4 regions of the Paenibacillus praedii genome follow, and region 3 is predicted to be linked to each of the others. Evidence: riboswitches for the same ligand, from Rfam matches in the RefSeq annotation. Region 3 holds a riboswitch; each other region holds the start of a gene.
What was found. A riboswitch is a leader RNA that binds a small molecule or an ion and turns the genes downstream of it on or off. The one in region 3 is predicted to bind cyclic di-AMP.

Region 1 (7,744 bases), on a different contig from region 3:
TAAAGGAACGCTGGGCATTCAGGATTTGACCGGCATGCCGATGATCCTGTTCTCCAAAGGAACATGGTACCGTCTGTTGACGGACGAGCTGTTCGATAAATATCATTTGCAGCCGGATGTGCGAATGGAGATTGACTCCTTCGAAGCGATCCTTCGCTTGCTGCACACCTGCAGAGCAGCAACCCTGCTTCCGCACTCCTATATGCGCCATCAGCTGCTTGAGGATAATGAGCTTCTCGTCATTCCGATCCGCGAGCTGGAGGATACGAAACGCATGACATCGCTTATCCATGCCGATGGAGCCGCATTAAGCCCTACTGTACGGATGTGGATTAATGAAATAGCCGCGAACTTCCCTACGCAAAAGGACAGCAGCTTCTAAAATAAGGCTGCTGTCCTTCATCTTTTCCAATTAAACTATTAAACATCCGTACAAAACACTAACGGATAACCGTAGCCTCAAAATCCTCAATCTGCTCATTTGTACCAATAATAACCATGACATCGCGTTCCGTCAGCACATCAACTGCGGTAGGCGCAATAATAATGCCGCCAGGCTTGTTAATCGCTACGATGCTGCAGCCAAACCGAGCCCGCGGATTGAGATCATGAAGCGATTTACCGTTTAAGCATTGCGGTACGGCTAGCTCTGCGATCGTGTAATCCTTGGAAAGCTCGATGTAATCAAGTAGGTTAGGCGAAACTAGCTGATGCGCTACTCGAATTCCCATATCACGCTCTGGATAAACGACGCGATCGACACCAATTTTCTCAAGCACACGACCGTGCAGCTCACTCATAGCCTTAGCCACAACCTTCTTTACACCCAGATCCTTAAGCAGAATCGTCGTCAAAATACTTGCTTGTATATCATCGCCAATCGCAACGACACCGCAGTCAAAGTTGCGCACGCCAAGCGATCGCAGCGCCTCTTCATCCGTACAATCGGCAGAAACCGCATACGTCAGCAAGCTGCTCATATCTTGAACGGCCTCCTCGTCCTTATCAATACCGAGCACCTCATGACCAAGCTCTACCAGCTCCCGTCCCAGACTAGAGCCAAATCGTCCCAGGCCGACTATTACAAACTGACTTTTCTTAATCCCCACTTGTGTTTCCCCTATCCAATCGTAATTTTCCCTTCAGGATGCCGGTACAATTCTTTTTCTGCTCCGTTACCCAGCGCATAAGCTAGCGTTAACGGTCCAAGCCGCCCGGCAAACATCGTAATGGCAATAATAATTTTGCTAATCTCGGACAGCTCTGGCGTTAAGCCAAGCGATAATCCCACTGTGGCGAATGCCGAGGTCGCTTCGAACAATAAATCAAGGAACTTATGATCCTCTATCATGGAAAGCAGCATCGTGACGAAAACGACGAGCCCAAGCGACAGCATCGTAATCGTTAATGCTTTAAAGATGCGGTCCTTGCCCAAGCGATAGCGGAATAGCACAATATCCTCACGACCTCGAATCATGGCCAATACGGCCCCGATCAGCACAGCGAACGTCGTCGTTTTGATCCCGCCCCCCGTCGAGCCCGGAGAGGCCCCGATAAACATCAATATAATTATAAAAAACTGTGTAGCTTGACGCAGTACACTCAAATCAAGCGAGTTATAGCCGGCTGTCCTCGGCATAACCGATTGGAAAAACGATGAAAATAATTTCCCTCCCCAATCGAGCGGGCCCAGTGTCAAATGGTTCGAAAATTCAAATATGAAAATGACCACCGTTCCGAATGCAATAAGCGAGCCAGTCATCGTTAAGACAACCTTACTGTGCAGTGACAGCCTGCGATTTTTGCGAAGCTCCGACAAGTCTGACAAGACGACGAAACCCAGACCCCCGAACACAACAAGCAGCATCGCTGTAATATTCACAACAGGATCGGTGACGTACATCGTCAAGCTTCGAAAATCGCCAAATATGTCAAAGCCGGCATTGTTAAAGGCTGAAATGGAGTGGAAGATGCCAAAATAAATCGCTTTGCCGAGCGGCATATCCGCTGCGAACCGGAATGCAAAGAATGTCGCGCCAATCAGCTCTATGGTCAGAGAATAAATAATTACGCGCCGAATTAAGCGAACGATTCCTTCCATGCTGGCCTGATTCATCGCTTCTTGCAAAATCAGCCGCTCCCTCAAAGAAATCTTCTTGCGCAGCACGAGCGCGAAGAGCGTGGCCATCGTCATAAACCCTAAGCCGCCTAGCTGAAACAGTACCATTAATATAATTTGACCCGGAACAGAGAAATAAGTTCCTGTATCCACCACCACCAGACCTGTAACACAGGTGGCTGAGGTCGCAGTAAATAACGCGTCTATAAATGGAAGCCGGTCGCCAGTTGCCGAAGCAAAAGGCATAGATAGCAGGAAAGCTCCTAATAATATAATAAGCGCAAAGCCCGTAACCAAAACACGCGGCGGAGACCCTTTCCATATATTCCAACTGATTTTCATGTACCAACCTTCTTTTGCATGTTGTGTTATAATCGGCAGGCACTCTGCGGGCATAAAAAAAAGCACTGGAAACTCAAGTGCTCTGTGCGATGAGTCCTGTTCCAATACGCCTACGAGGTTAGCTGACGGATTCGGGCCTGGACAGGCGGCCCTAATTAGCTTGAGAAAATGTTCCTCTTGCTAAAATTCACCCCTTGCCTCCGCATGAGAACAGCTTGACGAGCAGCTTGTTTCATTTTGTGCGACGGCTTTATGGTTCCCCCGTTTTCCTAAGGAAATTCGGCTGTGTTATTCATTTAGTATGACGTTTACGATTATAATCCCAAAGCAGGCCCCATATAAAGCTTGCATTAAGTACAAAAGAGACGATTTTTGACCAAAAACGGGCAACCGCCAATAACAGCATCCCTAAAGCTTGTTGCACATCGTTATTTCTCATTCTATTGACCGCAAACGTACTTTTGGGTTGGATAATTCAGGGATTAATATGATATGGTAATGGAATAGTACATTTAATAATACATTTACTTGAGGTGAACTAATGATCGATTCAATTAAACCGAATGAATGGAAACGATTTGTATGGGCCGCTCTCGCCTGCTTTGCTATTTATCTATACTTGGATATTAGCCCGATGTTGAAGTCAATTTCTTCAGGCGAATATGTTACAAAGGTAATTGACAAATCAGAAGCGGAACAGCAGGCCGCAGCGTTCGCGGAGCAGCAAGCCGGACTCGCGGTCAAATCCGCTAAAGCCGTGCATCAAACAGATAAAATGATGAATGGCTACCTGTCCAAGGAAGAACTAATTACAGACTACAGCGATCAATACGACGCCCGTTACCCTACGGATACCTTTCAGGTCGAACTAAAATTCGAGCCGCGGGGCAGCGGCTTCGTTTATGTGCATATGCAAAGCGGCGACGTCGTCGCTTGGAACCTTCATATAGATGGACAGCCGCTTGCCGAAGCAGATATCGAGCAGGCTGCCGCCGACTTTTTAGTAAGCCAAGGCTTTCGTACAGAGGAAATAAGCAGCGGGCAAGTGTTTGAAAATGGCGAATGGTATTCGAAGCCTGCAGGCTACAGCATAAAAGATGCGGCACTAAACGTGGACGTAGACGCCCGCTTCATTGATAACCGCGTAGTCATTACAAAATACAAGCCTGCCTTCGTCGCACCATCTGACTATGTCAAGTATGTAGAAGGACAGGATTCGCTGGCTGGCTGGCTGACCGGCATCGGGTACCTTTGCATGAGCATTGTATTGGGCATTCTAGCCATTATTTACGCAGTGCTTTATCGCAAATTCACCTCGTTTAAGTATGGGATTGTGCTGACCATCATATTCTTTATTACTTATGTCATCATGAATCTGAACGTTCTGGACGGGATTCGCGCATCCATGGGCGAAATGGATGCTGCTGACTCCGCTATTCTCATTACGGCCATCTTCACCGTATTCCTTGCCATTCCGATGGCAGGCTCCATTTACATCTCGCTTATCGCCGGCGACGGGCTGTGGAAGGCGCAGGGGCGCGCATTGTGGCCACGCTTCGGGCAGCAGGGCTACGGAAATTATGTTTGGCGAAGCATGGGCTTGTCGTATTTATTCGCGATCATCCTCTTCGCCATACAAGCCGTCATATTTAGAGTTCTCGAATTCACGATCGGCACATGGAGCACAACAGATGCCACACAATCGCCCTATAACATGGGCATCCTATGGCTTATGCCTGTTCTTGCCTGGGCGGCAGCCATATCGGAGGAAGCGGTGTTCCGTTTCTTCGGGATCGGTTTGTTCCGCAAATGGTTCAAAAACACATTCGCCGCAGCGCTGCTGCCGACATTATTCTGGGCGCTTGGACATGTCATGTATCCATTCTACCCCTCAACAACAAGGTTAATAGAGCTAATGATTATCGGGCTCCTATTCAGTTTTATATTTGTGCGATACGGGCTCATTACAGCGATGTTTACCCATGCGATATTTAACAGCGTTGCCGTTGGTATATCGTTGTTGACAATCGGTTCAGCGCCAAACATCGTTTCCGCTATTTTCTTCACTATCCTGCCTGTACCGATCGCTTGGATGATCAAATATTTCAGCAGCAAAAAAGAAAAGAAGCCGTCCGTTACGACGACTCCTCATTTAGAGCAGCAATAATTTGAGAAGCTAACTTTTCACCGATAGATAGGGGCCGAAAGTCTTCGACTGCGGCCTCTTTTATTTTTTTAATAGAACCAAAATGCTTCAGCAGCACCTTTCGGCGCTTCTCGCCAATGCCGGGAATCGAGTCCAGCTTCGATTCAATCATCGACTTGCCGCGCTGCTCGCGGTGGAACGTAATCGCAAAGCGGTGAACCTCATCCTGTATGCGCTGCAGCAAATAAAATTCCTGGCTGTCGCGCGGCAGCGGCACAATTCCAGCCGGATCGCCCGTCATAAGCTGCGCCGTTTTATGCTTTGCATCCTTCACCAGGCCGCATACGGGAATATAAAGGCCAAGCTCGTTTTCCAATATGTCCAGCGCTGCCGATATTTGACCCTTGCCTCCGTCGACAACGATAAGATCAGGCTGCGTCAGTCCCTCCTTCAGTACCCGCTCATAGCGTCTGCGAATCACCTCGCGCATCGTCTCATAATCGTCAGGACCTTGTACGCTCTTCACTTTATATTTGCGGTATTCCTTACGGTCCGGCTTGCCGTCTGTGAATACGACCATAGCGGACACAGGGTTCGTGCCTTGAATATTCGAGTTATCAAACGCTTCAATACGGCGAATCTCCCCCAGCCCTAACCAGCCGGCCAAAGATTCCGCAGCCTTGACACTTCGCTCCTCATCCTTCTCGATCAACCGGAATTTCTCGTCAAGCATGACCCTGGCATTGTCTATTGCCATGGTCACGACCTCACTCTTGCGGCCGCGCTGCGGCATGAGCACCTTTACCTTCAGCCAGCTATGGAGGGACGCAATCACGTCATCCGCTCGCGATCCAGCCTGCTCCTCAGGCGTGAATGCTTCTTCCTTCGTTTCTTCGGCAGCCTCTTGCTTAACAGGAGGCTCTTCCTGGACGAACGCGTCAGCCTGCTCCTGCTCTGGCGGCTGCGGCAGCAATATTTGCTTCGGCAGCGCTGGATTGTCGCTGTAATACTGCGTGACGAAGGTCATAAAGTCATCATAAGCTTCCCCGTAATAAGGAAATGTCGTCCCACGCCGCTCGATCAGCTTGCCATGGCGCATATATAAAATTTGCACGCACATCCAGCCTTTATCAACGGCATAGCCAAAAATATCGCGGTCAAGCGCATCCGACATCGTAATTTTCTGCTTCTCCATCACCTCGTCGATGGCGATGAGCTGGTCACGAAATTCCTTCGCTCGTTCGAACTCAAGCTGCTCCGCTGCTTCCTCCATTTTGCGCTGAAGCTCGGCTTTCACAACGTCTTGTCCGCCGTTCAGGAAACGGGTTATTTCCTGCGTCATCCTGTCATACTCCGACTGCTCCACATCAAATTCGCATGGCGCTATGCATTGCCCCAAATGATAATAGAGACATACTTTATCCGGCAGCGTCTTGCACTTGCGCAGCGGATAAAGGCGGTCAAGCAGCTTCTTCGTCTGCTGCGCCGCGTAAGCGTTCGGATACGGTCCAAAGTACTTGCCTTTATCCTTTACGACCCGGCGCGTAATTTCCAGCTTTGGGTGTTTCTCATTCGTTATTTTTATATAAGGGAAGGTTTTATCGTCCTTGAGCAGTACGTTATACCTCGGATGATGCTGCTTAATTAAATTACATTCAAGAATAAGCGCCTCCATATTGCTAGAGGTCACGATAAATTCAAAGTCGCGAATTTCCGATACGAGCCGCTGTGTCTTGCCGTTATGACTACCGTTAAAATAGGAGCGCACCCTGTTTTTGAGCACCTTTGCTTTACCGACATATATGATAACACCATCACTATTTTTCATTAAGTAACAGCCCGGCTGATCAGGGAGCAAGGCTAGCTTGTTCCGTATATTTCCTTTGGCTTCCGCGAGCTGCTGCTCGGCCTGACGCCAATCCATTGACTGTTGATCCATGCTCTCACCTCCGACTGCCATAACATTCTGTACACATTTTAGCATAGTTGGACGTTATTTTGTCTTACAATTGTCACCGGTAATTGCTTTACTTTGCTTTACAACTGTTCGGAACTTTGGGTATACTAATGAAAGCCAAGCTTCTTTCAAGGAGGACGTCAACCATGGAAAACATAAGAGATCCGCGCGAGCATTACAACGAAGAACCGCGCCACGACTTAATGGATGTTGTATTCGGTTTTGGCGGCATGCTCGCTTTTATGACCGTTATTTTCGCCGTAGCCGTAATTGTGAAGTTTATCATCTCGTAATGGGGAGGGAGCAGCGTGCTGCTCCTTTTTTTATCTTCACCCAAAAAAGCTCCGCTAACACGGCCAACAGCCACGTTGCGGAGCTTTTTACAGTTAGCTTCAATTGTTCTACTGCACAATGCGGAGCGTCTCACCAGCGGAATGGGCCTCGCGCGACCGGGACTGCTGCTTTGGCTCGGAGGGAGCCTGCTTCTGGGAAGATCCGTCATAGCGGGTTCTTTCCGTCCGGTCGATCTGTACGATTCTACCATCATGAACCGTAATGGTAACTTGCCCATAAGAAATTCCACTTACCTGATCGGCAATACGCTCCAACCAGTGCTGATCCGCTTCAAACGGCTTTGCCATAGAAAACCCCTCCATTTTTTATTGTTTTTAACCCTCTGGTATGACGGCTTTTTGCTGACCGGACTTCCATTCCACAATACTTTTCACAATTAAAGTGACGACTGCCAGCATAACAAGCAGCGATGCGACCGCGAACGATGCGGAAAACTGATATTCGTTATACAAAATCTCAATATGGAGCGGCAGCGTGTTCGTTTCGCCGCGAATGTGGCCCGAGACGACAGATACAGCTCCGAATTCGCCCATCGCCCGCGCGTTGCACAAAATGATACCATACAACAATCCCCATTTGATATTCGGTAGCGTTACCCTCCAAAATATTTGCCAGCCCTTCGCTCCGAGGCTTGCTGCCGCCTCTTCCTCCTGCACGCCTTGAGCCTGCATGAGCGGAATAAGCTCACGCGCAACGAACGGCACCGTTACGAACACCGTTGCGAGCACCATGCCCGGAAGCGCAAAAATAATTTGTATTCCCCGCTCGTTGAGCCAAGGTCCGAAAAAGCCTTGTGCGCCGAATAGGAGCACATAGATTAAACCGG
Region 2 (7,744 bases), on a different contig from region 3:
AGCCTGGCCGCTTGAAAGGCCAGATTTTTTTCATCAAGCGGTATGTAGCCAACTTGGCTTGAAATAATAATTTGGTCTCTTGGCAGCTCAGCCATCTCCAGACGGTCCGCAAGGTCGACCATCGTCATAATCATCTCGACCTCATGGTAGCCATCATCACGCTTACGCAGCACATCGAGCACTAAGTTTATTTTGGCAGGAGCTTTCTCATATACCTTCATCCGATAAGTTCACCCGTTCGTTCATATGCTTAAGTATTATTATACCAAACGAAAGCAATAAAAGCTAAGCACCAGCTATCCGTCGATTGATGATAGCCAGCAGCTTAGCTTTTTATTCAGTAATAAAGTTAACAATAATTAAGGTTGATTCGATTTGGCTGCGGCTTGCTCGGCAAGCTGGATCGCACGCTTAACCATATTGCCTGCATCTTTGGCGCGTATGCCGCCCCACCCCTCTTGCTGCACCGTGTCATAAAACCCAAGATCCTTCGCGAGCTCATATTTCAATTGCTCCGACATGATGCTCCGTCTTCTGCGGCCCATTAATAATCCCTCCCTATCCTTAGTTCATGCTGCAAGCTTCTTCAAACAAAGGTAGTATGCTTCAGCGTGGATAAGCTAATACGTGAAGGGCTGGGCCTCAACAGCAATAAAAAAAGCGCAGATGAATTCTGCGCTAACCTGCCTCACAAGGCGATCTATTATCTATTGCTGCAAATGGGCAATTCGAACTTGACCTTCATCATTGCACACGGTAACTTCCACCGACTCTGTCAGTATATCCGCATAACTGTAAGAGACACGCTTAAACGCATGCTGGTCTTCATCCAGCTTAACAATGAATACAGAAGGGTAGATTTCTTCCAACGTTCCGGTTCTTTCGATGGTCTTTCGTCGGCCACCGTTAGCTCGAAGACGGATTTTGGAGCCAACATGAGCTTCCAAACTGCGTTTTATATCCAATAGCGTATTTTTTGCCATTGTCCACTACCACCTCTTTCCTTGTCCATTATAAACAAAAAAAGAGGGTTTGTCAAACAAAGCAAATTATTATATCAGCAAGAATATTTACTTGTCAACGGTGAATTCACCCATTTTTAAAAAACCACGCATACAAAAACTAAAAATAGACAATTTAAGAAGTTGCTGCACAAAGATGGCGAGGCTAAGCCATCAAGGTTGAATTCGCTGCCGTAATTTGGGGCTTCGGCAAGCCTACGCGGAAACGACCTAACGTCTCAATACCGCCTACGCCGTCAATCCCGCTTATCGTTCCATGTATCACGTCAGCCAAATTAATCGTATCCTTGATTGACGTATAGCTTGCTTTAATTGCAATGTAAACAGGATCAAGCGCATGGATTAATATTCGTCCAGGGGAGCTTGCGAAGTTGGAGCCTGCCTGCAGCAACGCTTCAAAATGAGACTGGCATGCCCCTGCGATCACGATCAAGCTATCACGGCTCTTCTCATAATCCCTGGCTGCACGGACCGCATTGACGAAATGCTGCGAATTTTTATAACTGCTCAGACTATAAAGATCCATTGACGCTCGATTTTTTAACAACCCGTCATGACCTGTGATCACTACAATATCAGGCTTGATTTGAGGAAGTAAACGGTGCAGCACATCAGCCATTTGGGATTCATGCACATGAAGCCCATGTGAAGGAACATGCATCGTATTATATAGCTGCATGCTCTTCTTCAAGTAATTTCCGTCACCGTCGAGATGGAGCACTTTGCCCGGCACTTCAAAGAAAGCCTGACTTTGCTGCACCGCATGCCGAATATGGTCTTCCGTTTCTACGGCATGGCGCTCACGCTCAGTGTGCATACGCCTTATCGAATCTTTCACTTTAATGCGGACTTGCTGTACTGCTCTTGTCGATTCTGGATCGTATACGACCGACAGATCGGGAATCGGAGCATCCGCAAGTAATCGGTAATCCGTGCCCTTCAGGACGGCAAAATACGTACGAACAGCTTCAACTCGGAACAGCACGTCACCGCCATATGATTTGCGGACGACCAGGTCCCCCTGCTTCATGGATCAATCACCTCTTCGTCTATCCTATGGGCAGACAGGGCGAATGGTGAGTATTTTTACGGCCTCCGAAAACTAGCTTCTCCAGCCGGCCTCCAGCATACTGCGGCTAATGCGCGCAAATTCCTCCAGCGACAGCGTTTCGCCTCGCCTTATTGGATCAATGCCGCATTGCTGCAGCAGCTCTGTCAATGCCTCGCGCCGCTCCTTGCCTACAAACGCAGTCAAGTTGTTCGCCAGCGTCTTACGGCGCTGAGCAAAGCTGGCCTGCACTACCTTAAAGAAATGCTCCTCATCCGGCACATCTACGGCTGGTTTCTCCCGAAGGGAAAGCTTAATAACGGCGGAATCAACATTAGGCTGCGGAATGAATACCGTATGCGGCACTGTACATACGACCTCCGGCACGCAATAATACTGCACGGCTACACTAAGGCTGCCATATACTTTGCCTCCGGGCTTCGCAGCCATTCGCTCCGCTACCTCCTTCTGGATCATAACGACAATATGCTCAAGAGGCAGCTTCTCCTCCAGCAGCTTCATGAGGATTGGCGTCGTCACATAGTAAGGTAAATTCGCAACGACGCTTACACCTGTGACATCAGCAAATTGATCTGCGAACAGCTGCTTTAAGTCCAGCTTTAGGATATCTCCGTGAATGACTGTCGTGTGCTGCTCATCAGCCAAAATATCGCGCAAAATGGGAATAAGCCGATTATCAATTTCAACCGCCGTTACTTTGCCGGCTGCTTCCGCCAATCGCTGCGTAAGCGCTCCGATACCCGGACCGATTTCCAAGGCGCCCTTTGTATGATCAAGCCCGGCTGCTGCGACAATTTTATTTAAAATATTTTGATCGATGAGAAAGTTTTGACCCAAGCTTTTCTTAAAGGAGAAACCGTATTTTGAAATAATCTCCTTCGTACGCTTCGGCGTGGCCACCTCTGCAGAGGACGCCCTCGCTGCTCCCGCACCATGGTTTTGTTCATTCATTCACTATACCCCCAATTCCTCTTCCATCTGACGACGCGCCTCAAGAAATTCCGCCTTTGATATCCGGAAGCTTGTACAACGCTTATAGAACTGCTTTCCGTTCGCATAGCCGATTCCGAGCAGCTTGCCGATGTGCAAGCGTCTGCTGGACGCTTCTGGATGGACGATCAGTCCCGCTTCCATCAGATCCTCCCAGCTAATTTCCCCCGCTTCATCATCCGTCTCCGTGCGAAGCTCCGAGAGCGCCTGACGAATCGCCTCGGGGCTCGCATTCTCGATACCGATATCGCCTTTATACAACGCCTTCTCCTGTGGCAGAAATGCATGCTTGCAGCCTGGTGCGTGTCTCGCGACAATTTTGCGTATGCGTTCCCCCGCGTGATCGGGGTCAGTAAATATAATGACGCCGCGGCGCTCATTCGCAAGTGCAATACGACGCAGCACAGCCTCCCCAATCGCTGACCCATTCGTCTCGATCGTGTCCGCATCGACTGCTCTCTTGATCGCTACCGTATCATCCTTGCCCTCTACGACAATGATCTCCTTGATCATCTGGATTATTCCCCTCTACAAACGTAATCAATTGACAAATATACAAAAAGAAGAGGCAAGGCCTCTCCTTTATGATGACATATTTTATTCGATCTTACGATAAAATGATGATGGCCGCTTGAATTAGCTTGCCGTCGGCTTATTAGGCCCGAGCACATAAACCTTAATGCCTTTCTTCCTGCCGAACTTGGTCGCAGTCTTAGAACTGTCAAAGTAAACATCGATTTTATGGCCTTTTATCGCGCCGCCTTTATCCTCTGCGCGGCGGAAGCCAATTCCTTCAATGTAAACCCACCAGCCGATTGGAATAACACTAGGGTCGACAGCTATGGTCCGTCCTTCTTTCACACGTGCCCCTGATGCGGTAATCCCGTATTGCGGATGATCTTCATCCTTGCCGGTTGACGCAACACCAGCTGTATAGGCTGTTAAGGTAACATTGCTCAGCACTTTCTTCGCCTTAAAGCTGACGCCGCCCTTCGTTAGCGTCTTGATGCTCGGTGTGTTATTCGAGAGCACCGTTACTTTAGGTTCTTCCTTCTTCTTCGTTCCGACCACAATAACGTGATCAACGGCTGCTGTCTCCACAACCTTGTTGACCGTTTTCTTCGAGATCAGAACGCCATTCTCATATTGCTTCTCGATCTGCTCGACGATAAGACCTTTCTTACCTGTCTGCACGAGTTTTTCTTTGCCTGCCTCCAAGGATGGATCGTTCTTCTTCACAATGGAGTAAGGCACCTGGTGCTCCGTTTCCGACACTCTCGTATCGACACGCACGACCGTCACCGTTAATTCCTCATCCACTTCTGTCTCAAGCGGAGGAATAACTTTATCTTGACCACGAACTGGAATATTTAATTCCTCGATCGCCGCCTGCACTGTTCTTTCTGTCGTGTATACAGTGGAGGTCTTGCCATCAGCTTTCACAATAACGGGTATCGCATGAGTAACCTCGATACGATCTCCATCCTTAATTGCCGCGTTAAGCGGTACGGACACCTCGTCATGTGGTCCAATCGTGATAGCTTGTTCATCCAGTAGGCGTTGCAGGACCCATTGCTTTGTTTCCACAACGGTTTCTTGTCCATTCACCACTACGGAGACGCTTTTGACAGCCGTTCCGTACAACAACACCAAAAACATGAAAGTCATAGCGATTGAGATAGCAGCACTTAAAAGAATCAAACGCAAGTTTTCACGCTTCCATCGCAATGCGAAAGACATGCTGGATGATCGTTTCCCATGGGTGTCCTTAACCTGGAGTATTCCCACTTCATCGGTCCTCCTTCATAGCCCCGCCGCCAAGTGTTACGCATGATACAACTGACGCGACTATAGTATTTTGGCGTGCAAGCACGCACTCCAGCAATTCTATTGATCTTCCACCTCCATTTTCACCCTATGTCAACTGCATCCCGATTATTCGAAAATAAAAAAGAAGCCGTCGACAGAGGATCTGTTTCGTGGCTTCCCGGGTAGCTGACGCTCTGGGATACAGATAAAAATGGATGCACGAGGTTGATCACTCTCTATGAACGCTTACGAGGTTAGCTGACGGGTTCGGACAAGAGAGTCGCCCTAGTCGAAACGCAATGCTCATGGCAAAGGCTCCGAAATTCACCCCTGAAGAATTCAAAATGCGGTCGATTTTCTCCGCATTTGGTTCCCCCGCTCTCCGAATGGAGATTAAGCGCAAACTGGAAATCCAATACAAAAGTTTAATGCTCTGAGATGAATCATACCCTCATCCATGGTCAATTGTAAAGATACGATAAAAGACGATTTAAGCGAAAAAGGTGGATAATGACCGAAAAATTAAGCGATTTTCGGGATAAAAATCACTTTTTACTTGATAAAGGTCTTAATTTCTCTTCATTTCATGTGATATTAGACAATTCCAAAACATTTTTTTCCATTTTCAGTTGTTATTGTCCCTATCTCTTCAACCGTTTTGCCTAAAATTTCAGCCGCTGTCTCTGCGACTAAAGACACATAAGCGGTCTCATTTCTCTTCCCGCGGAACGGATGAGGCGCCAAATAAGGAGCATCGGTTTCGATCAAAATTCGGTCAAGCGGAACCTGCTTAAGCACCTCTTTGGGAACGCGTGCATTTTTGAAGGTCACAGGACCCCCAAACGAAATATAAAAGTTCATATCGAGGCATAGCTTGGCCGTCTCCCAGCTTCCTGAAAAACAATGCATAACGCCGCCAACCTCAGAAGCCTTTTCCTCCCGCAATATACGAACGATATCCTCATGCGCATCGCGATTATGGATGACGATCGGCTTGCCAAGCCTTTTAGCCAGCCGGATTTGTTCACGAAAGACCCGCTGTTGAACGTCCTTAGGTGAGGTATCCCAATGATAATCAAGTCCGATCTCACCGATAGCTACGACCTTCTTATGCGCGCATAAGCGCTCGATCCAATCTAAATCCTCCGGGAGCATATCGATGCTGTCCACCGGATGCCAGCCAACCGCCGCATAAACAAAATCGTACTGTTCAGCAAGCGCCATGGTCGTTGGGATTGTCTCACGGTTAAAGCCAATATTGACAAGCATATGAACGCCAGCGTCTCTCGCTCGCTGGATAGCCTCCTCACGATCTTCATCAAACTTGTAGGAATCCATATGTGTATGCGTATCAAACAGCTGTGTCATGTTAATGTTAGGCTCCTTTAATCTAATTTAAATATTTTTTTGATCGACATAGGCAGCAAATGTATGGATGCGCGCAGTAGCTCCTCCGGATAGTATAAATGGTATTCCCCTTGATGAAGTCCCGTAATCGAGCGAACAATGTCGGATTTGGTGGATATTTCGCTGATCTCATCCTCCCCTTGAAGCAACAAAATCGGCGCTTTTTCTTTCTTTTCGCCTTCTTTTTTATCCGGTCGATATACGTCATATGGCAGGTCAAAGGGAAAGTCGATCTCTATATGATAATCCGGACTCATTCCTATAGAAGAAAAGCAATCGCTTATTTCATTTAATAACGTTTCATCCGGGTTATCGATGGTTATGTACTTATATAATTTGCGATTCAAAAACCTGTCGCATAAATCGCTCAGCAATGAGTCGCTCTCCTCCGACCACTGCATGAACACCGTCTGAACAAGCGCCTCATCCAGCTTCAAATAATCATGTACGTTCATTTTATTTTGCAGCAGGCCTTTTAGCGGGCTTGGCAACCATTCAAAGGCATAACCACCCCCGTAAAGCTCCTGCGCTCTACGAAATATTTGCCGTAAAATAATCTCAGAGCTTCTAGTTACCGGATGGAAGTAAATCTGCCAATACATCTGATATCGCGACATTAAATAATGCTCAACTGCGTGCATCCCGCTTTCCTTCACCACAATTTTTCCTTTATAAGGCCGCAGTACACGCAAAATACGCTCTAAATCGAAGGTGCCGTAATTCACGCCTGTAAAATAAGCATCTCTAAGCAAATAATCCATGCGGTCAGCATCCATTTGACTGGAGATCAAACTAACGACAATGGGTTTTGGATACGTTTTCTGAATAACGGCAGCAACCTTAGCAGGAAAATCTTCGGACACCTCGCGAAGCACTTCGTTGATCTCGGTATCCTCGAGCAATATTTTGCAGGTCCACTCTTCATGATCCGTGTCGAATACTTCCTCTAAGGAGTGAGAGAACGGACCATGTCCAACATCATGCAGGAGCGCCGCGCAAAGCGATACGAGTCGTTCCTCCGCCGGCCAATCCGGATAACCATTTCGCTCGAATTGCGAAATAATTTTACGAGTAATTTCATAAACGCCAAGCGAATGTGAGAATCGGCTGTGCTCCGCTCCGTGAAAAGTCAAATAAGAAGTGCCTAATTGACGAATACGTCTTAAGCGTTGAAATTCTTTCGTATTAATTAAGTCCCAAATCGTCTGATCCTGCACATAAATATAGTGATGAACGGGATCCTTGAACACCTTCTCTTCGGTGAGCTGCTCCTTCATCGTCTCTCAACTCCTTTGTTCATATTTTCGACACAAAAAGCATTGTTTTTGTCGAATCATGTCGTTATTCAGTTTCCATTTTGTCGAAGCTGTTGTATTCTATTACAGAGTAATATGACGCATAGGACTAGTCAAATACTTATACCAAAGGCTTTCTATAGTAATTTTAT
Region 3 (7,744 bases):
CGCTGCACGCCGAGACCCAGCAAATTCTCATGCATATCCGGCTTGCCCGTGCTGGCAACCACCTCATAGCCGAGTTTGGCGGCAATTGCCGCCGCAACACTGCCAACGCCGCCCGTCGCGCCCGTGACCAGCACAGGGCCGTCCTCCGGGCGAACCCCGTTCTGCTGTAGCTCCAATACGGATAACCCAGCCGTAAATCCAGCAGTACCGAGAATCATCGCCTCTTTCGCCGATAAGCCTTCCGGGAGCTTTAGCGCCCATTCAGCCGGCACCTTCGCATACTCGCTATAACCGCCGTAGTGGCTCACTCCCAGCCCATAGCCGGTGACCAAAATCTCGTCGCCCGGCTTAAACGACTTATGCTCGCTTGAAACAACCGTACCTGCCAGATCGATGCCGGGTACAAACGGATAATTTCGCACAATGCCGCCACCGGCCAATGTAGCTAATGCATCCTTGTAATTCACGCTGGAATACTTCACCTGAATGAGCAGTTCACCCTCAGGCAGATCCTTCAGCTCTAGCCGCTGCACCGTTGCAGTAACCTCATTATTTATTTTATGAAGCATAAGCGCTTTAAAAGATGACATATGCAGCCCTCCGTTATCGTCGTTTTTTTATTATTCACCATCCCTCTTTACAATACCAGTTATTCGCGCAGATTGTGAATCCCTCTAACATTTTAAGACAATCGTCGTAAACCCTCAAAATCGGGCATGAGTACCGTATCCTGCAGAAAAGCGGAAATCGTGCTGCCCGGCTCCCTCATTCGGTTGAGCGCAGCGATGGTTCCCTCCCCGGATTCAATTCCGATACCATGACCAAAATACAAATTTTTGTCCAGCATAACGACATTCTCGCCCTGCCACTCCGGCGTGTCCCGATCATGCTGGGGGTTCTTGAAATAAAGCACATCGCCCGGATAGGCTTCATCGATATTATAGGTCATATTGAGACGAAGGTCGCGATCGGTCTGCCAATCCCGCAAAAACAGATTTTGAAAATTTCGGTTAAACACGTTGTCTCCTATTGTATCAAGCACCGCCTTATAAAGAATTATGATAATGGCTCCTGCGCATTCAAAGGCATATAGCTGTCCATTCTCAAAAATATCGTTAATCGCGACCGACGGCTGCACGCCGCTCCTCAGCTGAAAGCCCCCGTTATCGGTAACCATCCAATACCGCTCGTTGGCTCTCGAATTCGAAAAGGCTGCAAAGCTAACCCCGCTCGCATACATAGCCTTTGCCGCTTCGACGATATGCGTGCGCATCTTCAGCTCGAACACCAGCGCATCGACAGTAGGATAACGATAAACGGCGGTACTCCTCTGCTTGTCTAGCAATATTCGCCGCTCCAGCTCCGACAGCATGAGGGGGCTAAGCTGAAACGTCTGACTCCCTGCAACTAAAATCACTTTTTTTCCTCCAAGTCATCATTTACTCTGATGGGTTATTGTACGTGTAAAAAAGTTTTTTGTGAGAAGTAATACATACAGAAAACTCGTGTAACCTGACGCAAATTAATACCTTCAAAGCGATGATGAGCAAACTCACGGACAGTATCGGCAGCGAATTCATATTTGCAGAAAAAAAAGACAACCGCCGGACCTCCTAACGGTCAGCGGTTGTCTTTTCTGTTTGCTCCTTGCACCGGTATTATGTATACATGGATTAATGATGCATGCCCGGCATCTCGTCGTTGGAAATAGAAAGAAAAACAAAGTGATGGCGGCTATACTTCATCTTTATCACGCTTCCACTGTCTGATCCGTTCCTCCATCAGCCGCATGAGCTCCGGATCGGTCTGCTCAAACGCATCGAAGAAATGATTCACAACCATTTGCCCATACTCCTGAACCAATCCTTCCGTCACATGCCGGGTTTGCTCTTCTATAAACTGCTCTTTTCGCTGTACAGCCCGGAACGTACTAGCCTTATTCCTGCCTTTGCCAGAGGATGTTTTCACTAAATGACCCTTCTCTGTCAGGCGATTCAATACGGTCATTATCGTATTAACGGAGAGCTCCTCGTGAAGCAAGGCTAACACTTTTTTGATCGAAACCTCATCTTCCTCTTCCCATACAATCTCCATAATCCGAGCTTCCAACGGGCCAAAAAAACGATTCAGCCCTTCTCCGCTTAGCTTCATTCGTTGAATTTTCAAGCCTGCTGCTCCTCCCCCACCCCAAGCGGCCCATGTACTTTCCTCGTCACCAAACACCAGCCTTATTTACCTGCTGGAAAGTCCTTTACCCTTGTCTGCGATTTGACTCCAGCTAAGCCCGTTATCCTTGCTTAGAAAAACGTTCATACTAGAGGTCGCTAAGGCAAACTCATTCTCTTGCTTTGGGTTTTGTGCAATATACATGATCGCATCATCAGAGGCAAGCGGCAGTACGGATAATGATGAGGTTTTATCTCCTGTATGCCGCAGCAATATACCTTTTCCTCCAATAAAAAGATCGCCGTGAATGCCAAAAGCAAGTGCAGTCACCACTTGATCTACAGGCAGTTTATGAAATTGGTCCCCAAAATCAGTTGATAGAAACGCCCCGCTGCTCGTGCTGACCGCTATCGTCGCCGGGTCGGTCGGATGCGCCGCCATCGCAATCAAATCGCCGGATATCCCGTTCATGCCGCTTCTCTCCCAGGTGAGCGCTTCATCCTGCGACCGATAGAGACCGACGGCATCAAGCTTGGCATTCGGCTGTGGATTGAACAAATAGATAGTTTCCGTCTCATAGCCGACCGCAAGCCAATGAAAATCCTCCACACCTTGAAAGTCCAATATTTCAACACTTTTTCCTAGGTCCGTACTTCTTACGATGCCAAGCGGGTCCTGAAGCTCAGAGCTTCTTGCAGGGTGACCGCTGCTGTAAAATCCATTCTTCACAGCATTAAAGCCCATATAGTCATGCTTGTCGCCCTCTAATGGCTGCCAACGATCGTTTGCATAGGATACTAAACCTTCATGCGCAGGAATGATCAATTGCTTCCCGTCGCTTGTATACCCGAGTCCATGTATATGCCTTAAGGATACACTCTCTTTATCCGTCCGGTTTATGAACATAATAATTACAAGTAAAATAAGGACAGCGATAATGGCAACAACGCCAAATTTCATTTTCGAGTTTATTTTCATGTTGGCTTTCACGTTTGCACCCCAATTTAACACTACAATATGTAGTTATTTCGATACTACATATTGTAGTATCCATTCGATGAAGTTGCAACTTTACAGGAAGCCAGCGGCATCTGTTTCATGAGCAACACCTTCCTTATGTTTTGTTTATCATAGTATTGGCCGCTCAAACGCAAGATATTTATCGGGTCAGACGATAATTTTTCAATTATTTTGCAATCCATCATAAAAAAAAAGACGATTATGAATGACTTCATAATCGTCCATTTTTATATTATTTTACTGCCATCATCGCTTCGTGTGTTTTTTGTTCTACGACACGACGAGCCGTTACATAACGATTTTCATAGTAGCTGTCGCTTAGCTTATTGATCGTAACGCCTCTGCTGGAAGAAGAATGCGCAAACTTTCCTTCTCCTATGTAAATGCCGGCATGAGAGACTCCTCTTCCGCTTGTATCAAAGAAGACCAAATCTCCCGGGCGCAGTTCATCTTTATCAACCTTTTCGCCAATTACGGACTGTGATTTAGACGTTCTAGGCAATTTCACATTAAATTTATTATAGATATGAAGAATAAAGCCTGAACAATCAAAACCGCTGGTGGTGGTGCCTCCCCATTTGTAAGGAGTTCCGACAACATCATTAATTGCGCCTGCTAATACTGTTGGTTCGGCCTTCTGCGCCAGCACGCTTCCTCCGCCAGCAAATAACATCAAACAGGATAAAAAAACAATAAACACTCTTTTCAAAACTGTTTCTCCCTTCGTTGCCTACGAGGTTAGCTTATGGGTTCGGTTGAAGATCCCTATGCTCTTGGAGTTTCCCAAAAACAATTCACCCTAGGTGGTTCCCCCGTTTCCTGTAAATCAAGAATTCGGCGTTCTTATAACTTCTCTGAATGAAAATATTCGCTTAATTTAGGCATAATCCTCCAATTAATTTATTAGAATCCTTTCATTTTTACTCATTAAACGATATTTTATTATAAACCTTGCATGAAAAAAGTCTCATCTATTTCATATTATCCAATTACGACAGGCAGGCTGACATGGGCTATCGTTCCCCGTCCGATCTCGCTATCCATATGTATTTCACCGCCAAAATGGTCGATCAGCTTCTTGACCATAAACAATCCGATCCCTTGTCCGTTTTTCTCTACATTCATTTTTTCATGCTTGCGGTACAAGCTTTGCTGCTGCTCCGCACTCATGCCGATTCCACAATCCTCGATTTCAAGCCCCAGCGTATAATTGTTGACTTCCGCCCGGAAATGTACGCAGCTGCCCTCATGGCTGTATTTCACCGCATTGGACAGCAGGTTCGAAATAATGAGGCGTAAGCCAGTCGCATTGCTATTCATAATCTCTTGCCCGGTTAACGTGATGCTCCGGTTCAATTGAATACTCTGAGTGCGCGCTTTCACTTCCATCATCGTAACCACCTCCTCAATAATAGGAAGTGGATGAATCTCGCTTGTCTGCCACAGCGCTTCCGACGTGAGCATTTGCTCCGTATTCAAAATATGCGATATCTCATGATCGATGACAGCCACATAATCCGCAATATCGGCCAGTTTTTTGGCAGCGTTTGCATTGATCTTCAGCTCCCGGTCATTTAACAGCATAGTTGCGTAGGCTTTTATAACCGTTAACGGATTCCGAACCTCGTGTGAAATAACCTGGACGAAGTCCAGCTTCTTTTTGTAAAAATCCATTTCATTCTGAATTTTTGCGTGCTCAGCCAGAGAAGGAAAGATAGCAGGCTTACCCGGATTGTAGTATAGGCGTGAGTGTGTCAACTGTTTATCCGACATGACGTATTCATGGGATTGCATCAACCGCATATGCAAGCTGGCTGTTAAGTTGTGTCCAGCATAGGCACACACCGTTAAGATGCCTAGCTGCAGGATGGCAATATCACATTCTCTCTCGTACGCATCCAACTCTTCCTCTATGTTGTCACTCTCTACCCACTCTACATTTCCCCATACTCGAATCGGAATGCTTTGATCCAAAAAGGGCTGCATGACATACATGAAGTTTTGTACCACTTTTTCCGAGGTAAAAATACCGTTCAGCGCATAAAAATCATAGCTGTCCACATATCTGATGCTGGCTATATCATCACCAAAGCCGACGACATGCAATTGCTCCTTAATGAGCTCAAATCTTTCCCTGTTATCCGTAAAAATAATTTGTTGGCCCTGCTGTACGCCCGCTATAATAAATGATACTGCATTTCCAATATACGCATCGAGATGATCGTAGGTATACAGAATATGCGCATCATTGGCAACTTGAATGCTTTCTGTTAACTGGACGATACGAGTCGTCATAGCGGTTACCCCCATCGATCAAGCAATCTAATTAATTTTAAACTTTCTATTATTATTTATTCGATATCAAGCATATTTCTCCTTCACATTTTAGTTCTTAAGCATTAAAAAAGCTGATGTGAATGGATATTCACCTCAGCCTTTATTATTATTTTTATATAATTTCACACTCATATTTATTATTTATTAACATTGCATTGATTACAGCAGACCTGCTTTCACTAGGCCGTTGCGAATGCCTTGCTCGTCCACATGAGTCGTCACATAATCCGCATAGGGCAGCAGCTCTGGGTGCGAGTTGCCCATCGCGACGCCAAAGCCTACGATCTCAAGCATTTCCTTATCGTTCAGCCCGTCTCCGAAAGCAACCGCGTCCGCTGATGTAAGCCCCAGCTTATCCAGCAGCGCCTCGATGCCTTGCGCCTTCGAGCCTCCCGCAGGAAGCACGTCAATCGCCTGCGGATGCCAGCGGATGAGTTTAAGCTCATTATTCAGGCCCTCGTACAAATGCTCGTCATTACTTTCACAGTGCAAAAACACCTGATAGATGCTATCGGTTTTCCAAAAATCTGGATTGTAGCCGGGCAAATCCACCTTTAATGAATTAACCGAATCGATGACAAACGGGTGATCCTCTTTGTCGGCGAAGAACGAATGCTCGCCTTCAAATACGAGACTGTGGCCATGCTCGCCCGCTATTTTCACCAACGCCTCCAAGCTGCTTTTTTCCATTTCACGCTTATACAGTGGAGCACCCTTATACACGACATAGGCGCCGTTCAACGTTACGAACGAATCAATCCCAAGCTTCTCCGCCAGCGGCTTAATGAAATAGGGCGCTCTGCCCGTTGCAATAACCGGCTCAATGCCCCTTTCCTTCAGCTCGGCGATCGCTCTGACTGTATCCTCCGGTATTTCCTTTTGCTCATTGATTAACGTGCCATCGATGTCAAAAAATACGATTTTGTAGCCCACTCTGGTCCCTCTCCTCTTCGTTGTTGCAAACGTATGCCGCCTGTTGTTATTTCCCTAGTATATATAATTACTTTCCGAAAAGGAATGCCGCCAGCTGAAGTCTAAGCCTTTTCCGGAATCGGTCGCTTGACGCATCCCAGCCGCATCCTGTATATTGGTAGAAATTAGTTGAATAAGCACGGCTTACGAAGGAAGCACCCGTAAGAGATGGCGTATAACGCCTATCTTGCTGGTGCTTTTTTTTGCGTTATACGCCGTCATCCGAGGAGGCCTCCCTAACATGCATACCGTTCCAAAGCCTACAGCTTTACTGCTCATCCTGCTGCTTATCGCGCTGTATCCTACCGCTGTGTCCGCTTCATCGTTCGAGTTTACCGTCACCGCCAAATCTGCCTTTGACAAAATGAAAGCAGCAGCCGACAAAGCAACGACTTCGAAATTAACGTCGCAATACACCGCTTTGCAGACGGTTCAGAAGCAAACGATCCAATGGGATACAAAGATCAACGATCTTCATTATCGAAACGAAGACGCTGAGCTGACCACGCGCCAGCGGATCAAGGAGGTTGATGCTAACAAGCTTCGAAAGCTTGAAGCGGATGTGTCTCGTGCCAAGAAGCAATATCAACCTCTGTTCAATCATTATGATACGATAAGGCAGCAGCTGAGCATCGCCAAATCCTACCAAAGCAAGACGCTCGTGAGCATACTGAATCCGCAGGTTGAAACGACAAAGGCCGCCGTGCAAATCGCGAAGCAGGATATTCGCAGCAAAGAGGCGGCGCTTAAAGCCGCAAAGGCGACGGCGACAAAAACGATGAAGCGAATAAAAGATATTTTGATCGAGAGCGACAAGGTCAATATTAAAATCAGGTCCGCAAAAAGCGCAATCAGCACCCAAAAGAAGCAGTTCACGACCGAAACAAAAATTTTGAACCAGGTCGTTCGTAAAGGCGATGCGACCGCCACGCTAAGCTCATTTACAAGGCTCATCTCCTTTACGAAGCAAGTGAACGAGCAAAAGCAAAAAATATTCGCTTATGAGCAGCAAATTTCGAGTGTCATAGCCAAAGCAAATGTCCAGCTAAGTACACAATAGAATAGAAAGGCAACTGCCGGACCCGTTCGTCGTTATCACAAGCGGTTTAGGACGAAAGCTTAGCTTTGAATTAACGCGGGATTGATCTTTCCTGCAAATAGTCGGAGGGAGACTTCCCCATGCTCCTCTTGAATACGCGGTGAAAATATGAAGCATCGCTATAGCCCAAATAATCGGATATTTCCGCGA
Region 4 (7,744 bases), on a different contig from region 3:
CCTTCGAAATATGAGCCTTCGCTAATGACTCGTGTCGGCTAATCGCTTGTCTTTCGTTGCTTTCGCTCATTCAAAGTCCTCCTTCCGCCAGTGACGCTTCATCCAGCTTCGAGCGCGGTAGAGCCTGGACTCTACGCTCTTGTGCTCCAGCCCCGTTTCGGCAGCAATCTGTTCATAGCTTTTGTCTTCGATATAATAAGCGGTTACGACCTCCCGGTAATTATCCGGAAGCATGTCTACCTTCTCGCGAATCTGCCGCCTATCCTCTAGCTCCATCGCTACGATCTCGGCAGCGGGAAGTCCAGTCCGCTCCTCTTGCGCCCGCTCCGACATCTGCTCCCCGTCAGACAGCGCTTCAGGTCTGCGCGCTCTGCTCCGCTTGAAATCGATAGCCCGATTGACGGCAATGCGGGTAATCCATGTCTTCAGCCCGTCCAATCGGCAATCCGGGAGGGAGCGATAAATTTGCAGCAGCACTTCCTGCGTGACATCCTCTGCGTCATGCGGCGAATGAAGCACTGCGAAGACCGTTCTATAGATGTACGGACCATAAGCCTGCACGAACGGTCGATATTGCTCGGGCCCGCCGCTTTGTACCGCCTTGATCCAATCCTCGTCTTGAATGTCGCTCCCCTCCTTCCCAATAATATAGACGTCTGCCAGTCCCGCTTCCCCTGCACTTTTCCAAAAAAAATTTTTTCGCGTTTTCAAAAGGCCCTTGCAACGCGGAAAACCCCATCATTCGCAAGACCAGCTTCACGAACAATGAGGTTCTCATCATTTATTTGCGGCTTTCGCCTATATGTTCCCGGGAAGAAGCTTCCCTTACACGCTCAAAGCCTGCTTCAGCTCTTCAGGCGAGCGGTCCCACCACTCTTGATTATGCTCAACGAGCAGCTTAAGCAGCGCAGCCTTATCCACATCGCCCAGCTCACCAAGCATAAAGCGGCGCTTAAGCGAGTAGTCCAGCTTGTTCACGTGATCGGCGAGAATTTTCCAGCCTCGCTTCGCTTCCGTATCGATCAGCATCTCGCATGCCGTTGCGCCTGCATAATACGATCCTTCCTCATTGCGGTCGACGGCTACCCAGACGATCCAGCATTGGCGGCCGTTCGGCGTGTCCTCTTTGTTTGGCGTAAACTTGATGCCACGCTCAATCTTGCTCTTCGCGTGCATCGCGCCCACGTCAATATAAGCGACGCCATCATCGATAATGACGCAGGATATATCGCTTAAATCGATGGTTCCCGCCCCAAAGCCTTTATGTTTTTTGCTGCTCACTACGTTGAGCGACAGTGATTTTTTTTCCTTCTTCTCCGGCTGAGCCGCTTGGCCTTGTTCTTCCGTCACGCGTATTCACACCTTCCCCGATACAATAATTCCATTTTAGCTAATATTCCTCGAAAAGCAAACATATACATGCTGTAGATGCTTGTCAACGGGAGGGAAACGTTCAATGACTCCACGCTATTTCAAACGCTTTTTATTCGTATCACTCGCAGTCGTCCTGCTCGCTGTATCTATGCAGCACGACTTCGGGACTGCTTGGCAATCCCAATATACGTATGCTTTCGCCCCCGCCGCCGCAGCCAAGCAAGCAGCTGTCCCTGTCCAAAATTCGGCCAAGCCGCCCGTCGTGCAGGAGCCGAACATCATCATGACGCCAAAGCCGCAATCACTCAGCAACCGGGTCGTTGAGTACCATATCAACGTTCATTTACTGGAGGATGCGCAGCGCTTAAACGGCGAACAAGCAGTAACCTGGACCAATCCAGGTAAAAAAACAGTGTCCGAGCTCTACTTCCATCTGTATCCGAATGCCTTCCAGTCAGACAAAACGACGTTCATGCAGGAATCCGGCGGCAAACTTCGTCAGGACAAAGCCACCGCCGCCAGCAACGGCCATATGAACCTTCTAACGCTGGAAATGCTAAATGGCGAGAGCCTTCTGCCGCGTCTGCAGTACGTACAACCCGATGATGGCAACGAGAACGACCGCACACTCGCCAAAATCCGCCTTCCTGAGCCTATAGCGCCAGGCAATTCAATCACGCTGCGGATGGCCTTTGAAGTCAAGCTGCCCGAGGTATTCGCGCGCATGGGCTACTCCGGAAACTTCGTCATGGCCGGTCAGTGGTTCCCTAAGCTTGCTGTATACGAAACCGCAGGCACGCGAGGCCGCACGGCCGAGGGCTGGAATGTGCATCAGTATCATGGCAACTCCGAATTCTACAGTGACTTCGGCATCTACAGCGTTCGGATCAAGGTACCGGAGGCCTATACCGTTGCCGCTACAGGCTTCCAGACGAAAGCTATTGAGATGAAGGAACAGACAAAGATCTATCAGTTTTACGCCGATGATGTGCACGATTTTGCTTGGTCGGCTTCGCCTGATTTCGTCTACGAGGAAACGGCTTACTCCGATACGGGTATTCCCGGCGTAAGGATCAAGCTTTACCTTGATCCGGCTCACGCGAAGCTGAGGGACAGGTACATGCATGCTGCCAAATCCGCTTTGTCGAGCTATGCGAAGTGGTACGGTGAGTATCCATACAGTACACTCTCCATCGTTGTTCCGCCTAAGGGAGCGAACGGGGCCGGCGGCATGGAGTATCCTACGCTTATTACCGCTTTTGCGGCCGAGAAAGAAAACCCCGGCTATGATTTGGAGCGCACAGTCGTGCATGAAATCGGCCATCAATTTTGGTATGGCATGGTCGCCTCCAACGAATTCGAGGAAGCATGGCTTGATGAAGGCTTCACCTCTTATGCGGAGGATAAAGTCATGGAGGCTGCCTACGGCATCGAAGCTAATCTCCGCGTGGAAGCAAGCTATATGACTGATCCCGCACCACTCAAGCAGCCTTCCTGGGCCTATAAGAGCCACTCGCAATATGCCGAGAATGTATACATGAGAGCGAAGCTCGTCCTCATTGGCATCGAGAATCAGGTTGGAGAGCGAACGATGCAGAAAATTTTGAGAACTTATTTTCAGAAATATAGGTTTAAGCACCCTTCTACGGCAGATTTCCAACGGGTGGTTGAACAGGTCACGAAGACAAAATGGCATGACTACTTCAGTCAGTATGTCTATGATGATCAAATGGCGGACTTCTCTATCGCGTCCATTCAGGTGAGGCCGGTAACGCTGGAGGGGACGGACATGTACGAATCTGTCGTACTGGTTAAGCGGCATGGCGGAGTCAATGGCGAGATTCCGATTGTCATGCAGTTTACGGACGGCAAGAAGGTGTCGATGCTTTGGAACGCGGAGCAATCCCATATGCATTATAAGCTGGTGCATACTGCGCCGCTCGACTGGGCAGTCGTCGATCCTAACCACACCAACGTGCTGGACAATAAAATAATCAATAACTATATGCAAGCCCAACTGCCGGAAGAGAGCCGCACAAGATGGAGCCTTGGCGTTGTCAAGCTGATTGAAGGGCTGCTCGGGTCGCTGAGCTGGTAAGTAATAGCGTTCAAGGGGCGATAATCGATGAAGATTCATATGAAGCAAGGCTGGTGGCTGACAGGCAAGCATTTTCACCTTGTGATTTTATTATTTATTTATCAGCTCGCCTGGGGGTTTTTCTTATATCGTTTTATTGATTCGGTCATTTCTCCGCTGCTGCGGCGGTTTCCGAGCAAGTATCCGTCTGAATCAGCTGTACAGCTTTTCATGACGGAGGCACAGATTCATCTGTTTAAGACGGATCTCATTACGCCATACCTTTGGATGCTTGGCGGCTTATTCGCTGCTCGAATGCTGCTGACGCCGCTTTTTAATGCAGGTCTACTGTATTCCATGCATCACCAGATGAGGGATGGAGCCAGCACCCGTTTCCTCGAGGGCATTCGCAAAGCCTGGAAGCCGGTCATGCTGCTCTACTGGCTGGAATCGGTGCTTGTGCTGGCCCCCGCCTGGTGGCTGCTGCCCCGCGCGCTCGACTCCTTGCTTGCCAGCGGCTCCGTCCCGGAGCTGCTGCAAGCGGTACTGCCGGGAGCGGCGCTTTGGGCGCTTTGGGGCACGGTACTGCACCTGCTGTTCCTGGCGATGCAATTCGGCGCGACATCAGGTCAAGGGATACTTCCCTCCCTGTGGCATGCAGTAAGAAATTTTCTGGCATTTGCCGCAATTTCACTGCTCATGTGGGCCATTAGCGCAGTTCTTGGACTTGTCGTATCCAGTGTATCTATGATCTGGGCCGGCTTGCTCGCGCTTATTCTGCATCAAGGCTATCATCTCGTGCGAACGCTGATGAAGGTGTGGACGATTGCGGCTCAATTCGATTGCTTGCAGACGAAACGTATTTCTTAGATTGTAAATAACCTCTCATGCCACGGAAAAAAAGTGGTAGGGGAGGTTTTTTGCCTGTATTTTCGGATATTTCAAATCATGAGATTTTTTTAATCTTTTGGCTCCGAAATGGCATAATTCCGCTTGCTTTAGGCCATTGGACTAGTCTGCGCAGCTTCACTGCAGCAGGACAAATCGGCATATTTCACGAAGGCTTTACATAATTAATGAAATTAAGTCGCGCGATATCATCAAAAAGCAGGATTGCCATTTGTTTTATTCCAGAAATGATGCTTAAAAGAAGCCATATTAGTCTAAAGGTTACATGAGAATTATTAGAATTACCCAGTAGAGGGAGGAGTTTAATGAAATAAATCGAATAATTCACGAGTACATCTCATAACTGCCTAATTTCCTAACGGGAAACGGGGGAACCACTTTGGGTGAATTGATTCTGACGTCTGAATTGCTCAGCGTAGGAGGAATCATAGGGGACCTTCAACCGAACCCCACAGCTAACCTCGTCGGCATTGGAAGGAGCTCCACCATTGAAAAAGGTTACCGCATTGCTCCTTGGTATCGTGCTTATGCTTGCTTTTCAAGCGGGAAGCGCATTCGCAGATTCCAAGCTGAACGGATATACCAATGCTGTTATTGGTAGTCCGTACAAAATGGGAGGAAACTCAACGAAGGGCTTCGATTGCTCCGGCTTTACGACATATGTATTCAATAAAATGGGCATCGAGCTTCCGCGTACCTCCTCTTCACAAGCAAAAGAAGGAACGAAGGTCGCTAAGGCTGACCTGCTTCCGGGAGATCTTGTGTTCTTCGACACGATCGGCGGCAATAACGGCGCCATTTCTCATGTCAGCATCTATATTGGAGACGGCATAATTGCGCACGCATCCTCCAGCAGAGGCGTTGTAACAGACAAAATCGACTCCTCTTATTACGAGAAACGTTTTGTAACCGCGCGCCGCGTCCTTGACTCGGAAGGCTTCGAGAAGTATGCTGCTGAAACAAAATAGAGTAATCTAAGCGCCCCTCCGAGGCGAGGGATGTAAGGATAAACTCGCCCAGCAAAGCCGCAGCTGTTTGTCCATTTACGACAAACCGCATGCGGCTTTGCTGTTTTTATTCTGTCTTCAATGAAACAGCGTTTTTTGCTGCGGTATAGGAAAGGAGCAGGACCAGATGTATTTGTTTATTCACCGCAAGGATTTGCGTACCTCCGATTTGCGCGCATTTGATTATTTACAAAAGAGGGATACAGAAGGTATCCATTTGTTTATTTTAGATCCGACCTTCACGGTTGACGGCCGTCTTACCAGCCACAGCGGACGCAACTTTGTGAACCAAGCCGCCGCCCTGCTTCAAAGCTATTCAAATGCCGGCAAAGAGCTTCATGTGCTGCATGGCGACCCCTCACGAATCATCGAGGCGCTTCTGCAGGTCCATCCCATTGACGAGGTCATCGTTCATGCGGATTACACGCCATACTCGCGGAGCCGGGATGAGCGGCTTCAGCAAACGGCCATCAGACTAGGGCGACGCTGGTTGTCACTTCAAGATGCGCCGCTGGCTGATCTTGAGGCTTTCCCCGCATTCGCCCGGCGATCGGAGCCGTATAAAGTGTTCACGCCGTTCTATCGCATGTGGAGCAGCTATATGCTGCAATGCTATAGTCCAATGAGTATGGCCACAATCCATGACCTGAAAACCATGGGGGAGATAAGCAGTGCCGTTGCTGCCGAGTTTGCCTTGCCTGAGCCCATCGCTAGTGCGCTGGGCGGTACAGCCGGTTTAAGCGGATCAGAAAAACCGGAAGCTAGGCTTGAGCGCTTTGTCCGCGAGAGGCTTGCCGGCTATGCGGATTGCCGCGATGCCTATGCGGAGGAGCATACGAGCGGGCTCGCACGCTACTTGAATACAGGGGCAATCTCGGCTCGTCAAGCCTACGAAGCAACGCAGGGACTGCCGGGCTCGGAGTCTTGGCTGCGGCAGCTGGCATGGCGCGATTTTTATTTGTACCAGGCGATGTATCATGAGGACTACTTCCGCTATGAGCAGCTAGCAGACCTTTCCCCGTTAACAGACGAGCACTTCGAAGCGTGGGCGGCCGGCGCAACCGGCATTCCGATTATCGATGCGGCCATGACACAGCTGAATCGGACAGGCGAGCTGCCAAATCGGCTGCGAATGGTGACCGCTATGTTTTTGACAAAAAACCTGCTCTGTCCATTCACGCTTGGCGAACAGTATTTCCGCCTTCACTTAAGCGACTACGATAACACGTTGAATCGCGGAGGCTGGCTGTGGTGCTCCTCGCTTGGCTATGATGCCGCTCCTTATTTCCGAATTATGAATCCGGCGACGCAGTCGCAGACGCATGATCCAGACGGAAGCTACATCAGACACTGGCTGCCGCATCTCGCACATATGCCGGGCAAGAGCATTCACCAGCCGCTCAGCAGCGCCATCGTTGATCTAAAGGCTTCTCGCGCACGAGCGATCGACATGTACAAAACGATAATGAAATAACGGCCATTATCCCGCTATACATCCTTATGCTTCGGCAAGCGCATCGCTCCGCTCCTGTATTTGACTGCGCTTTCTGCCGAGCACGAGCATGACGGCTAATAGAAGCAGCATAAGCAGCACGAGTGCGCTAATATACCACAAGGTTGCCTGCACTTGAAACCGATCCATGAACCAGCCTGTCAGTCGAGGGAATATGGCGCCGCCAAGGCCGCCAAAGGCGACAAGCAGGCTTGTCGTGCGCTCCGTCATCCCTGGAATAAGCACGTTCGCATAGACGAGCGCGATACCGAAGATGCCCGAGAAGAACAAACCGCTAAGCGCTACCCATACAAGCATCCAGCTCAACTGCCCTATCGCTGCCATTAAAACAATGACAATGGCTGCGCCTACCGTGGCTATCAATAAGTAGCGGGCATAGCCCATCCGTTCAGCAAGCACACCCGCGAATATTCGTCCCAGCACGACCGTTCCCCAGAATAAACTGAGCACTGCCGCCGCCCCCGCTTCACCGACATCCGAGCGGGCAATCAGGATCGATGGCAAATAATTCGAGAAGCTCATCTCCATCCCGACATAAATCATAAAAAACAAAGCGGCCAGCAGCAGGAACGGCAGCGCTTGGCGCGGGTACCCAAAGAAAGCCGAGGCGCCTCTGGAGCTTGCAGCAGAAGCCGTCTTCTTTTTAATCTCCCTGTTCTCCTCCGCTGTCTGCGGTATGAACCCCAGCTCTTCATCCAGTTCTCCGAACGACGTCGTCAGCCAAAGCACGAATGTAATGCCGGCCAGCGCCGCCAAGATCGGGAAGGACACCTGCCATATATTGTTTGTAATTAAGTAAGCCGCCGCTATCGGGATCAATAGCGCACCGACACCAAAAAACGTCTCCAGACGACTCATCGCCGT

Region 1: linked by a shared signal. The riboswitch ahead of ACO9K6_RS04575 (TrkH family potassium uptake protein) and the one ahead of ACO9K6_RS15715 (C40 family peptidase) in region 3 are both predicted to bind cyclic di-AMP.
Region 2: linked by a shared signal. The riboswitch ahead of ACO9K6_RS16315 (ubiquitin-like domain-containing protein) and the one ahead of ACO9K6_RS15715 (C40 family peptidase) in region 3 are both predicted to bind cyclic di-AMP.
Region 4: linked by a shared signal. The riboswitch ahead of ACO9K6_RS18795 (C40 family peptidase) and the one ahead of ACO9K6_RS15715 (C40 family peptidase) in region 3 are both predicted to bind cyclic di-AMP.

The regions. Positions count from the first base shown of each region.
Region 1 is NZ_JBMWAM010000003.1:103,736-111,479, forward strand. It holds gene ACO9K6_RS04565 (LysR family transcriptional regulator) at 1-382, shown strand, start outside; gene ACO9K6_RS04570 (potassium channel family protein) at 441-1,103, opposite strand; gene ACO9K6_RS04575 (TrkH family potassium uptake protein) at 1,121-2,461, opposite strand; cyclic di-AMP (ydaO/yuaA leader) riboswitch at 2,554-2,756, opposite strand; gene ACO9K6_RS04580 (CPBP family intramembrane glutamic endopeptidase) at 3,003-4,628, shown strand; gene uvrC (excinuclease ABC subunit UvrC) at 4,597-6,531, opposite strand; gene ACO9K6_RS04590 (YqzM family protein) at 6,711-6,857, shown strand; gene ACO9K6_RS04595 (YezD family protein) at 6,966-7,205, opposite strand; gene cysW (sulfate ABC transporter permease subunit CysW) at 7,233-7,744, opposite strand, start outside.
Region 2 is NZ_JBMWAM010000019.1:20,683-28,426, reverse strand. It holds gene ispE (4-(cytidine 5'-diphospho)-2-C-methyl-D-erythritol kinase) at 1-221, opposite strand, end outside; gene ACO9K6_RS16340 (small, acid-soluble spore protein, alpha/beta type) at 360-545, opposite strand; gene veg (biofilm formation stimulator Veg) at 708-983, opposite strand; gene yabG (sporulation peptidase YabG) at 1,168-2,052, opposite strand; gene rsmA (16S rRNA (adenine(1518)-N(6)/adenine(1519)-N(6))-dimethyltransferase RsmA) at 2,125-3,042, opposite strand; gene rnmV (ribonuclease M5) at 3,046-3,594, opposite strand; gene ACO9K6_RS16315 (ubiquitin-like domain-containing protein) at 3,718-4,869, opposite strand; cyclic di-AMP (ydaO/yuaA leader) riboswitch at 5,118-5,300, opposite strand; gene ACO9K6_RS16310 (TatD family hydrolase) at 5,485-6,258, opposite strand; gene ACO9K6_RS16305 (HD domain-containing protein) at 6,276-7,574, opposite strand.
Region 3 is NZ_JBMWAM010000017.1:85,140-92,883, reverse strand. It holds gene ACO9K6_RS15735 (oxidoreductase) at 1-590, opposite strand, end outside; gene ACO9K6_RS15730 (protein-glutamine gamma-glutamyltransferase) at 683-1,417, opposite strand; gene ACO9K6_RS15725 (BlaI/MecI/CopY family transcriptional regulator) at 1,735-2,151, opposite strand; gene ACO9K6_RS15720 (F510_1955 family glycosylhydrolase) at 2,233-3,156, opposite strand; gene ACO9K6_RS15715 (C40 family peptidase) at 3,419-3,895, opposite strand; cyclic di-AMP (ydaO/yuaA leader) riboswitch at 3,899-4,036, opposite strand; gene ACO9K6_RS15710 (ATP-binding protein) at 4,168-5,481, opposite strand; gene ACO9K6_RS15705 (Cof-type HAD-IIB family hydrolase) at 5,683-6,456, opposite strand; gene ACO9K6_RS15700 (hypothetical protein) at 6,737-7,555, shown strand; gene ACO9K6_RS15695 (AraC family transcriptional regulator) at 7,626-7,744, opposite strand, start outside.
Region 4 is NZ_JBMWAM010000026.1:28,845-36,588, reverse strand. It holds gene ACO9K6_RS18820 (hypothetical protein) at 1-70, opposite strand, end outside; gene ACO9K6_RS18815 (RNA polymerase sigma factor) at 67-711, opposite strand; gene ACO9K6_RS18810 (YwhD family protein) at 826-1,350, opposite strand; gene ACO9K6_RS18805 (M1 family metallopeptidase) at 1,457-3,472, shown strand; gene ACO9K6_RS18800 (hypothetical protein) at 3,500-4,321, shown strand; cyclic di-AMP (ydaO/yuaA leader) riboswitch at 4,695-4,845, shown strand; gene ACO9K6_RS18795 (C40 family peptidase) at 4,849-5,328, shown strand; gene ACO9K6_RS18790 (cryptochrome/photolyase family protein) at 5,495-6,841, shown strand; gene ACO9K6_RS18785 (MFS transporter) at 6,866-7,744, opposite strand, start outside.